Pyxidicoccus xibeiensis: one gene and its partner. The protein of the gene in region 2 binds, or shares a complex with, the protein of the main gene of each other region. Links are inferred from orthologs where the notes say so. Each region holds a gene or a part of one and is shown on either strand. Other genes may lie near its edges.

Region 1 (4,282 bases), on a different replicon or contig from region 2:
CGCCGCCAGCGCGGACTCCGCCAACGGGAGCGCGCGGCGCAACTCCTCCGCCTCGGCCACCGTGAAGGGCAGCAGCCCCTCCGGCGCGGGCCGCTTGAAGACGCGCTCGAACACCTCGGCGGCGACGCACGCGGCGCGCAGCTCCGGCAGGTTGCGCGGCAGCAGCTCCACGGCACGCGCCCAGGTGCGCCGGCCCAGCACCGGTCCCGCCTCCAGCACCACCTCTTCCAGCTTCAGCAGCGCCTCACCGAGCGTCGCCGGACGTTGTTCCTCCGGCAGCCGCTTGAAGGCCGAGCGCTGGACGTCCTCACGCAGGCGTTCCAGCTCGGCCATCAGCTTCACGGGAGCGGCGTCGCGCGGCCAGCCCTCCGCGGAGGCCCGGCGCTTCAGCGCGGCGAGCGCGGCGTCCACCTCCGGCTGGGCCTGGGCCACCTCGCGCAGCAGCTCGAAGTGGGCGCGCATCCGGTCCTTCCAGAAGAAGGCGTCCAGCAGGCCCCGCAGGGCCCGGTAGCGCAGGCGCGTCGCCTCCAGGAGGTCCGCCCGGTCCTCCAGCCTTGCGCGCAGATCATCCGGGTGCGTAGCCACGGCGCAAGTATACGAAGACCCCCGGCGCCACACAGGCCCCCGGCCACAGCGCGCCCGCACGATTGAACGGAGCTGGCTTGCGATACGTCGACAGGACGGCGCAACGCGGCCTGCAGCTGCCTCCGAGTACACCCGCCCCGTCCAGGATGCGGCACGTCCACGCGAGAAGCCACCACGCACCCGCACGGAGCCAGCGCGCGGCGCCAGGTTCCCGGGCCAGCGCCCCTGTGGAAGGAACCGTCATTCCACTCCGCTCACCGGCCACCCGGGAGCAGGGGCCTCGAGCCCCGGGGGAGGCCACCACTCACCGTGGTGGCCCGCCTTCCGCACGGGGCTCGGGGCCGTCCACCGCACCAAGGACTCAGACGCGCATCGGCATGACGACCGCGGTGAAGCTGCGGTCACCGGGGCCGTGCAGGACGCCCGGGCTGTGCTCGTCGCCCAGCTCGAAGGAGACCTCGTCCGTCTCGGTGACGGCGAGCACGTCCATCAGGTAGCGCGCGTTGAAGCCGATGGTGATGTCGTCGCCCTGGTAGGCCAGCTCCAGCACGTCCTTGGCCTCGCCCAGGTCCGGGTTGCTCGCGGTGATGACGAGCTTGTTCTGCTCCAGGCCGATGCGCACGGCGTTGCTCTTGTCCGCCGACAGCAGGGCGATGCGCTTGAGGCCCTCCAGGAAGCGCACCTTCGGCACGAGGACGACCTTCTCGCTCTCCTTGGGGATGACGCGCTGGTACTCGGGGAACTGGCCGTCGATGAGGCGCATCACCATGGTGAGGCCGGGCTTCTTGAACAGCGCCGAGTTCTCCGCGAAGCCCAGGTGGCACTCGGCGTCCGGGGCCTCGTCGAGCAGGCGCTTGAGCTCCATCAGGCCCTTGCGGGGGATGATGACGCCGCTCTTGAGCATGAAGTCGCCGGCCATCTCGCGCTCGATGAGCGACAGGCGGTGGCCGTCGGTGGCCACCATGCGGACCTTGCCCTGGGACTGGGGCTCGAAGAAGACGCCGTTGAGGATGTAGCGCGTCTCGTCGCTGGAGATGGCGAACTGCGTCTTCTTGATCATCTCCAGCAGGGTGTTGCCGCCCACCTGCACCAGCGGAGCGTTCTCCTCCTTGGGCAGCTTGGGGTACTCCTCGGCGGCCATGCCGACAATCTTGAAGTGGGCCGAGCCGCTGGAGATGTCCACGTAGTTGTTGGCCAGCTTCTTCAGCGTCACCTGCGCGTCGGGCAGGTTCTGGACGATGTCGAAGACGTACTTGGCGCTGAGGGTGACGGCGCCCGTCTTGATGACCTCGGCGGGGTGCTCGGAGACGATGCCGATGTCCAGGTCGAACGCGGTGACGGTGATGCCCCCCTTGTTCGCGTTGACGAGCACGTTCGCCAGGATGGGCATCGTCGTCTTGCGCTCCACGATGCCCTGGGCGCGGTAGAGGGCCTTCTTCAGCTCGTCGGCGGCGATGCGGAATTCCATCGGAAGGTGTCCTTACAGGTCACGGCCCGGAGGGCCGATCAGCGAGGCCGGATGTAGCCCCTGCCACAAGGGACGTCAACGAGAGCAGCGCCCTCTATTTCGCCACTGTCCACGCCCGGGCGAGGAGCGGGGCCACACCCAGTCGCTCTGCCCAGGCGTCGAGGTACCCCAATTCCATCTGACCGCCGGTCACCCGGAGAACCTGAACGATATCGCGCCATTGCGTGGTGGAGAGCTCTCCACCCTCACGGAACCACAACAGCTTGCGCAGGACGGAATCCTCCGGGCTCTTGATGAAGAGGCCCTTGCCCTCCGGCGTGAGGACCACCCGGCGGCGGCGCTCGAACTCGCTCCGGTCGAAGTCGCCCGGACGGAGGAGGAAGAGGTCCACCTTGGTGACGCTGGGCAGGTGGAAGATGTTCCAGGAAGCCCCCTGACGGACGGCATCTCGGAGCGACTCCTCGTCCACGTCGAAGTCGGGCCCCAAGGCCTGAACGAATGCCGGCAGCTGGGGCAGGCGCAGGTCGATGACGAAGTCGATGTCGTTGGTCGCCCGGGGCTCCCCCTGGAGCGAGCTCGCCAGACTGCCTCCGAGGAAATATCCCACCCCAGCCACCTCCAGGGCCTCGGCGCACTGGAGGGCGACGGCGATGACGTCAGGCTCGCTCATCCGCGCAGCGCCGGATGGGAGCCGAACAGCCGGGCCGCTACCTCGCGCCCGTAGAGGCGCTCGGCAAGCCGGACCCGGATCTCCGCCTCGTCCGCGAGCGGAAACGCCTGGCGGATGCCCGCTGTCGCCAGCTGGCGGACCGCGCGCGTCAGGGCCCCCGCCTTGCGCAGCCGGTCCTCGGGGGACTGGGCGCGTAGCAGCTGAAGGTAGCGCTCACGTCGGCGTGGATCCGTGTCCTGGTCCATGGCCGGAACATAGTCCGCCCGGGGAATGCCGCCAGCCACCCCTGCCTTGGAAGAGAGAGTGGACTGGCCCCCACCGCCGATGCGGGACACACTGTGCCCCCCTTGTCTTCCGGAGTTCCCATGAACGTCCGTCCGCTGCTCCTCGCCGCCCTCGCCCTCGGCTTCGCCGCCGGGTGCAGCAACAACAAGCCGGCCCCCTCCTCCGCGCCCCCCCCGAGCGAGCCCGGCACCGCCGCCGCGCCCGGGACGCAGGCCCCGCCACCCACCGCCGCCGCCCCCCAGAACGAGCCCGGCACCGCCGCCCCCACCCCCAACCCCGAGGCCGAAGTGAAGACAGGTGAGAGCGCCGTCTACATCGTCAAGAACAGCGGCATCCGCTGCATCGCCCCGCCCTGCCCGTCCTACACGGCCGCCCGCGTGGACAAGCCGGGCTCGGACGCCCTGATGATCCACGAGGTGGACCTGACGGCGCTGGCCGGCGGCTCCGACGAGCGCCTGCAGTCCCTGATGCAGCAGACGGAGATGGGCGAGGGCCTCAAGGTCGAGGCCACCCTGGACATCCAGAAGAACGCCGGGCCCGCCGGCGACGCCACCGTGCTGCGCGCCACCCGGCTCGTCGGCAAGTAGCCGCCCGGCTCAGATGTGCAGTCCCAGCTGGAGCCCCGGCCAGTGCTGCAGGCGCCTGTCCGACTCCGGCTGGCTCTCACTCACCGACATCCGGGTGATGGAGCCGAAGTCCGGCTGCCCCCAGACGTACCAGAGGTTGTAGGTGGGCCCGGCGAACACGGCCAGGCGCGGCAGCACCTGGAAGCCGAGCATCAGCCGCCCCTGTCCCAGCACGTTGCCGCCGTCACCCTCCAGCGGCTTCTGCACCGGCTGCACCGCGCCCCCGGTGACGTCCACGTCCAGCCACAGGCGCCGGCTCAGCGTCACGTGCCCGCCCAGCCCCGCGCCGAAGCTGAAGCGCGCGTCCCGGCCCGGCTCGATGCCCGCCAGCACCGTCATGTAGAAGGGCCCGCCGCCAATCTTCGCCGCCAGGTTGAAGAACTGGATGTCGCTCGCCCAGGTCTCCATGTGCACCTTGCCCTTGCGCAGGCTGCCCGAGGAGCCCGGGGCCGACTCGCCCGACATCTGCGCGAGGCGGGGCCCCCCCGCTTCCGGCCCTGGGCGGAAGGCCTCCGGAAACTGCCCGGCGACCGCCGCCCCCGCCCACAGCCACGATGCGAGGAGCGCAAAGGATTTCATCACCTCTGCTTTTCCAGCGTGAAGGACACCTGCGTCAAGCCCTCGGGCAAAGACAGGGGGGCCGAGCGG
Region 2 (5,762 bases):
TCCCACCCCAACGTGGTCAAGGTCTTCGAGTCCGGCGTCCACCAGGGCTGGCCGTACCTGGCCATGGAGCTCATCGAGGGCCTCACCCTCCGGCACTACCTCGACATGAGCGGCGAGGACCTGCTCTCCCACCCCGCCGGCTACACGCCGCGCAGCCCCCTGTCCGTGCGGCGCACCGAGGACGACGACTTCGGCACCGGCAGCGACAGCCTGGCGGACTCGGACGTGGGCGAGGGCGTCTTCGGCCTGGCCGCCTTCGCGGACGAGGCCCCCAGCGAGGACCTGGCCAGCTTCGCCGGCGCCGGCATGTCGGGGGGCATGGCCTTCGGCGATGACTCGGACGACTCGCTGGAGAGCCCGGACCCGGCGCCGCCCGCGCCCCGGCCGCCGGTGGAGGAGCGCATCCGCGTGGTCCGCGTGGAGGAGCTCAACCGCCCCGAGCGCATGGGCCGCCTCAAGGACGCCATGCTCCAGGTGTGCGAGGCGCTGGCCTACATCCACGGCCACGGGCTGGTGCACCGCGACCTCAAGCCCTCCAACATCATGGTGGACGAGGACCGGCAGGTGCGGCTGATGGACTTCGGCCTCGCCAAGTTCCTCGCGGACGACGTGGCGATTACGGAGGCCGGCAAGCTGGTGGGCACCTACCGCTACATGGCGCCGGAGCAGATCCTGGGCGAGCCGCTGGACGGGCGCGCGGACCTGTACAGCCTCGGGGTCATCCTCTATGAGCTGCTGAGCGGGCGGCCCCCCTTCGACGCGAAGACGCCGCACGAGCTCTGGCGGCAGGTGCTGGAGACGGAGCCGCCACCGGTGCTGGCGCTGAACCTTCACGGGGACCCGCAGCTGGCGCGCGTGGCCCACCGCCTCATCCGCAAGGAGCCGGACGACCGGTTCCAGACGGCCGAGGAAGTCTACGAGGCCCTGTCCGAGTGAATCCCTCCAAGCTGCACACCCTCACCGTGGACGCCGCCAAGGCGGGCCAGCGGGTGGACCTGTTCATCGGTGAAGCGCTGGGCCTGTCCCGCGCGCGCCTCAAGCGCCTCTTCGAGGCCGGCGCGGTGAAGGTGAATGGCCGCACGGCGAAGAAGGGCCTGACGCTCACCGCCGGGCAGAACATCTCCGTGGAGGTGGAGGAGGAGTCGCGCGAGGCCGTGCCCGACACGGACTTCCCGCTGGTGGTGCTGCACGAGGACGCCGCGCTCGTCTTCGTGGACAAGCCCGCGGGCCGGCCCTCGCACCCGCTGCAGTCCGGGGAGACGGGCACGGTGGCCAACGCGCTGGTGGCCCGCTACCCCGAGTGCGCCCAGGCGTCGGTGGACCCGCGCGAGGGCGGCCTGTGCCACCGGCTGGACGTGGAGACGTCCGGCGTGGTGGTGGCGGCGCGCACGCGCGAGGCGTGGAGCGCGGTGCGAGACGCCTTCGGAGGCCGCACCGTGGACAAGCGCTACGTGGCGCTGGTGACGGGGCCGCTGGCGGACGAGGGCGACATCGACGTGCCCCTGCGCCACCACCCGCGCCACCCGGACCGGGTGGAGCCCGCGCCCCACGGCGCCGAGGACGCGCGCGAGGCGGTGTCCCACTTCACGGTGCTGGCGCGCACGGGCGACCACAGCCTCGTGGAGGTGCAGATTCTCACCGGCGTGCTGCACCAGGTGCGCGCGCACCTGGCGGGCATCGGCGCGCCCATCGTCGGGGACGCGCTGTACGGAGGCCGGGAGGCGCCGGAGCTGGGCCGCTTCTTCCTGCACGCCCGGTCGCTGTCCGTGCCCCACCCGGAGACGCAGAAGCAGGTGCGCGTGTCGAGCCCCCTGCCCCCGGAGCTGCGCGCGGAGCTGGAGCGCCTGGGCCTGCCGCTGCCTCCGGGCGAACAGCAGGGCTGAGCCGCGACGCCTATTCGCCCATCACCTTGACGATGACGCGCTTGCGGCGCTGTCCGTCGAACTCCGCGTAGAACACCTGCTGCCAGGGCCCCAGGTCCAGCTTCCCCGCGGTGACGGGGATGATGACCTGGTGGTGCACGAGCATCGACTTGAGGTGCGCGTCGCCGTTGTCCTCGCCGGTGCGGTGGTGGCGGTAGTCCGGCCCGAAGGGCGCGAGCTGCTGGAGCCAGTCCCAGATGTCCTCGTGCAGGCCAGACTCGTCGTCGTTGACGAAGACACCCGCGGTGATGTGCATGGCGGAGACGAGCACCATCCCCTCCTGGATGCCGCTCTTGCGCACCAGGGCAGACACCGTGTCAGTGAGGCGCACCAGCTCGCGCCGCTCCTTGGTTTCGAACCACAGGTACTCGGTCAGGGTCTTCATGGTGTCCACGTTCCGTCAAAACCTTACGGCCTTGCGTTGTCTGTGATTCAACCGGGCTCGTCCCATCCACGTCCACCGCCTTGGGGCCTCTCGCGAGGCTGGACCTGCGCGAGCAACCTCACAGGTCCTGAAGGTACACCTACCTCTTGAGTCACCAGGGTGCCGCGGGCCTCGAATCGCATGTAGCCTGTACGCGTCTTCACGCTCGCGCCCGCCGAGCGTCAGAGGGGACCGTTACAGTGATTCACACCATGCGAGCCATCATCCACGTGGACATGGATGCCTTCTATGCATCCGTGGAGCAGCGGGACAACCCTGCCCTGCGCGGCAAGCCCATCATCGTCGGTGGGCACGCGCAGCGGGGTGTGGTGGTCGCCGCCTCCTACGAAGTGCGCCCCTTCGGCGTGCGCAGCGCCATGCCCATGGCCCGCGCCATGAAGGCCGCGCCCCACGCCATCGTCGTGAAGCCCCGCTTCTCCGCGTACGCGGAGGCCAGTGAGCAGGTCTTCGCCATCTTCGAGCGGTACACGCCCCTCATCGAGCCGCTGTCGCTGGACGAGGCCTTCCTCGACGTGACGGCGTCGGTGGGCCTGTTCGGCACGCCCGCGGACATCGCCCGGCGCATCCGCAAGGAAATCGCGGACGAGCTGGCGCTGCCGGCGTCGGCGGGCATCGCCGCGGTGAAGTTCGTGGCGAAGATTGCCTCGGACCTGGCCAAGCCCAACGGGCAGCGGGAGGTGCGGCCGGAGGAGACGGTGGCCTTCCTCGCGGGGCTGCCGGTGTCGCGCCTGTGGGGCGTGGGGCCGAAGACGGAGGAGGCGCTCAAGGTCGCCGGGCTGCGGACCATCGGCGACGTGGCCGCGCGGGAGCCGGAGTGGCTGGAGGAGCGGCTCGGCTCCAGCGGCCGGCACCTGTGGGAGCTGTCGCAGGGCATCGACACGCGAGAGGTGGTGCCGGACCGGGCCGCCAAGAGCGTGGGCGCGGAGGACACCTTCGACGAGGACCTCACGGGGGTGGACGCGCTGAAGCCGCACGTGCACTCGCAGGCGCTGCGGGTGGGGCGCCGGCTGCGGCGCGCGGGGGTGAAGGGCCGCGTGGTGCAGCTCAAGCTGAAGTTCTCGGACTTCACGCTCATCACCCGGCGCACCACGCTGCGCGAGGCCACCGACGACGGGCAGGCGCTCTACCGCACCGCGCTGGAGCTGCTGGAGCGCTCGCACGAGGGCAAGTCCATCCGCCTCACGGGCGTCAGCGTGCAGCTGGACGAGGTGCCCCCGCAGCTGGGCCTCTTCCCGGCGGCGCCGCCGCGCGCCGCGAAGCTGAACGCGGCGCTGGACAAGATTGCCGAGCGCTTCGGCAGCAAGGCGATAACGACGGCGGACATCGCCGGGAGCGAGGCCCCGGCGGACGACGAGCACCGCTCCGAGCGGCCCGTGGACAAGCCGAAGCGCTGAGCCTGCGGCCCCCGGCGGACGACACGCATGGCTCCGCGCGGCGAGTGGCCAGGCCGAAGCCCTGCCCTCCCGCCCGGACCTCAGTCCGCCGCCGGCACCATGTCCGGAGGCGGCGGCTGGCGCAGGGCCTCCTCGCGGGCCATGAACAGCACGCCCACCAGGGCCATGCCTCCGCCGACGAGCTGCACCCAGTCCGGCGTCTCCCCCAGCAGCGGCACGGCCCACAGCGTGGACAGCACCGGCTCGCCGAGCGTCGTCACCGCGACGAAGGGCGCGGACAGGTGGCGCACCGAGGCGTTGAGCAGCGAATGCCCGATGAGCTGCGGCACCACCGCCAGCCCCACCAGCACGGCCCAGGTGCGCGGCGTGAAGCCGGTGAGCGGCGAGTCGACGAAGAGGTGCGCCACCATCAGCGCCACCGCCGCCACCGAGTACACCACGCCCACGTACGTCCCCAGGGACATGGCGTCGCGCACGCGCCGGCCGATGACGAAGTACACCGCCGCCAGGATGGCGCCCATCACCGCCAGCACGTCACCCCAGAGGGCCTGCCCTCCGGCGGCGAAGTCCCGCGCGCCGATGAGCACGCTGCCCGCCAGGCACAGGCCGATGGCGGCCAGCCCGCGCGGGCCCACGCGCTCGGACAGCGCCACCCAGGCGAACAGCGCTACCCATACCGGCTGCGTCGTCACCAGCGCCACCGAGCTGGCCACGGTGGTGTACTGCAGCGAGGCAATCCACGTGGCGAAGTGCAGCGCCAGCGCCAGCCCGGACAGCACCAGCCAGCCCCAGATGCGGGCCGACAGCGAGGCCAGCTCGGCGCGGCCCCGCAGCAGCGCCAGCAGCAGCAGCGGCGTGGCGGCGAAGGTGAGGCGCCACGCGGAGATGGCCAGCGACGGCGCCTCCGCGAAGCGGATGAGGGGCGCGGCCCAGGACACGGCCACCACGCCCAGCACCAACCCTCCGTAGACCCGGGCCTTCGTGGGACGCGGCGCCGGAACCGGAGGGGTGTGGCTCAAGCCTCGCCCGCGTCGGAGCCGGACGCGGGGGCACCCGACGAACCCGCGCCCTCACCGGAGGCCCCGCCCCCGGCAGGACGGCGGCGGCGGCGACGACGGCGGCGCTTGCGCTGGCCTCCGCCCTCGCCACCCTCGGCGTCGGCGGCCTCGGCGCGCGGCTGCGGCACCTCGCCGGCCTTCCACGCCTCCAACTGCTCGCGGTTCTCCCCGGTGGCCTCCACCGTCATCTCGAAGACGGCCAGGGCCTCCTGGAAGAGCGGGTGGCGCTTGAAGGCCGCGCTGCGACGGCGGCGCTCGCCCGTCAGCGTGCGCTGGGCCAGCAGCAACATGCGGCAGCGCTCGGCGATGCGGCGGGGCAGCCGCGCCGACTGCACGAAGCCGGCGAGCAGGTCCTCCACCACCTGCGACACGGAGGGCCGCGCCCCGTCCTGGGACTGGGCCTGGGCCTGGGCGTCCTCCGGCCCCGGCGAGCGGCTGATGGGCATCAGCAACATGGCCAGGAGGATGGCGTCGTCGAGCGGCTCGCCCGAGGCCACGCGCCGGTCCAGCGCCTGGGCGAAGGCGTAGAAGGTCTTCTCGCCCTCCTTGCCATACTGCTTGAGGTACGCGTTCACCGGCGGCAGCAGGATTTTCAGCGCGTCCAGCGCGTCCAGCAGCTTGAGGGCCGGGGCGGACACGCCGCCGCGGATGAGGCGGAAGGTCTCCTCCAGCAGGCGCGCGGGGGCGCAGCGCGGCAGGTCCTCCACCGCGCCCTCCATGGCCGCGTACGTGCGCGACTCGATGTCCAGGTCCAGCTTCGCGGCGAAGCGCACGGCGCGCAGGATGCGCACCGGGTCCTCGCGCATGCGAATCTCCGGGTCGCCGATGGTCCGGATGAAGCGCTCGTCCAAGTCCCGCCGGCCGCGGACGTAGTCGATGACCCGTCCCTCGGCCACGTCGTAGAACAGGCCGTTGATGGTGAAGTCGCGGCGGCGCGCGTCCT

Evidence for each region. The genes of interacting proteins can lie anywhere in the genome.
Region 1: the proteins of dinB (region 2) and dnaN are in contact, whole or in part, in a solved structure (PDB 1OK7), measured with the Escherichia coli proteins. The link is inferred for Pyxidicoccus xibeiensis from one-to-one orthologs.

What each region holds. Positions count from the first base shown.
Region 1 is NZ_JAJVKV010000001.1:1,310,038-1,314,319, forward strand. What follows is about bases 1-2,834. They hold dnaN (DNA polymerase III subunit beta), read right to left. Parts: upstream 2,054-2,834; coding sequence 947-2,053; downstream 1-946. Other genes in these bases: LXT23_RS05310 (hypothetical protein), read right to left, coding at 1-585; LXT23_RS05320 (hypothetical protein), read right to left, coding at 2,148-2,723; LXT23_RS05325 (hypothetical protein), read right to left, coding at 2,720-2,834. Also shown: more of LXT23_RS05325, read right to left, coding at 2,835-2,968; LXT23_RS05330 (DUF6748 domain-containing protein), read left to right, coding at 3,089-3,595; LXT23_RS05335 (peptidase), read right to left, coding at 3,605-4,213; LXT23_RS05340 (ActD-like protein), read right to left, coding at 4,213-4,282. UniProt on the Escherichia coli protein: Confers DNA tethering and processivity to DNA polymerases and other proteins. Acts as a clamp, forming a ring around DNA (a reaction catalyzed by the clamp-loading complex) which diffuses in an ATP-independent manner freely and bidirectionally along dsDNA.
Region 2 is NZ_JAJVKV010000006.1:458,435-464,196, forward strand. The notes cover bases 1,794-4,659. They hold dinB (DNA polymerase IV), read left to right. Parts: upstream 1,794-2,558; coding sequence 2,559-3,761; downstream 3,762-4,659. Other genes in these bases: LXT23_RS28675 (RluA family pseudouridine synthase), read left to right, coding at 1,794-1,883; LXT23_RS28680 (secondary thiamine-phosphate synthase enzyme YjbQ), read right to left, coding at 1,894-2,307; LXT23_RS28690 (DMT family transporter), read right to left, coding at 3,842-4,659. Outside these bases: LXT23_RS28670 (serine/threonine-protein kinase), read left to right, coding at 1-936; more of LXT23_RS28675, read left to right, coding at 933-1,793; more of LXT23_RS28690, read right to left, coding at 4,660-4,780; polynucleotide adenylyltransferase PcnB, read right to left, coding at 4,777-5,762. UniProt on the Escherichia coli protein: Poorly processive, error-prone DNA polymerase involved in translesion repair and untargeted mutagenesis. Copies undamaged DNA at stalled replication forks, which arise in vivo from mismatched or misaligned primer ends.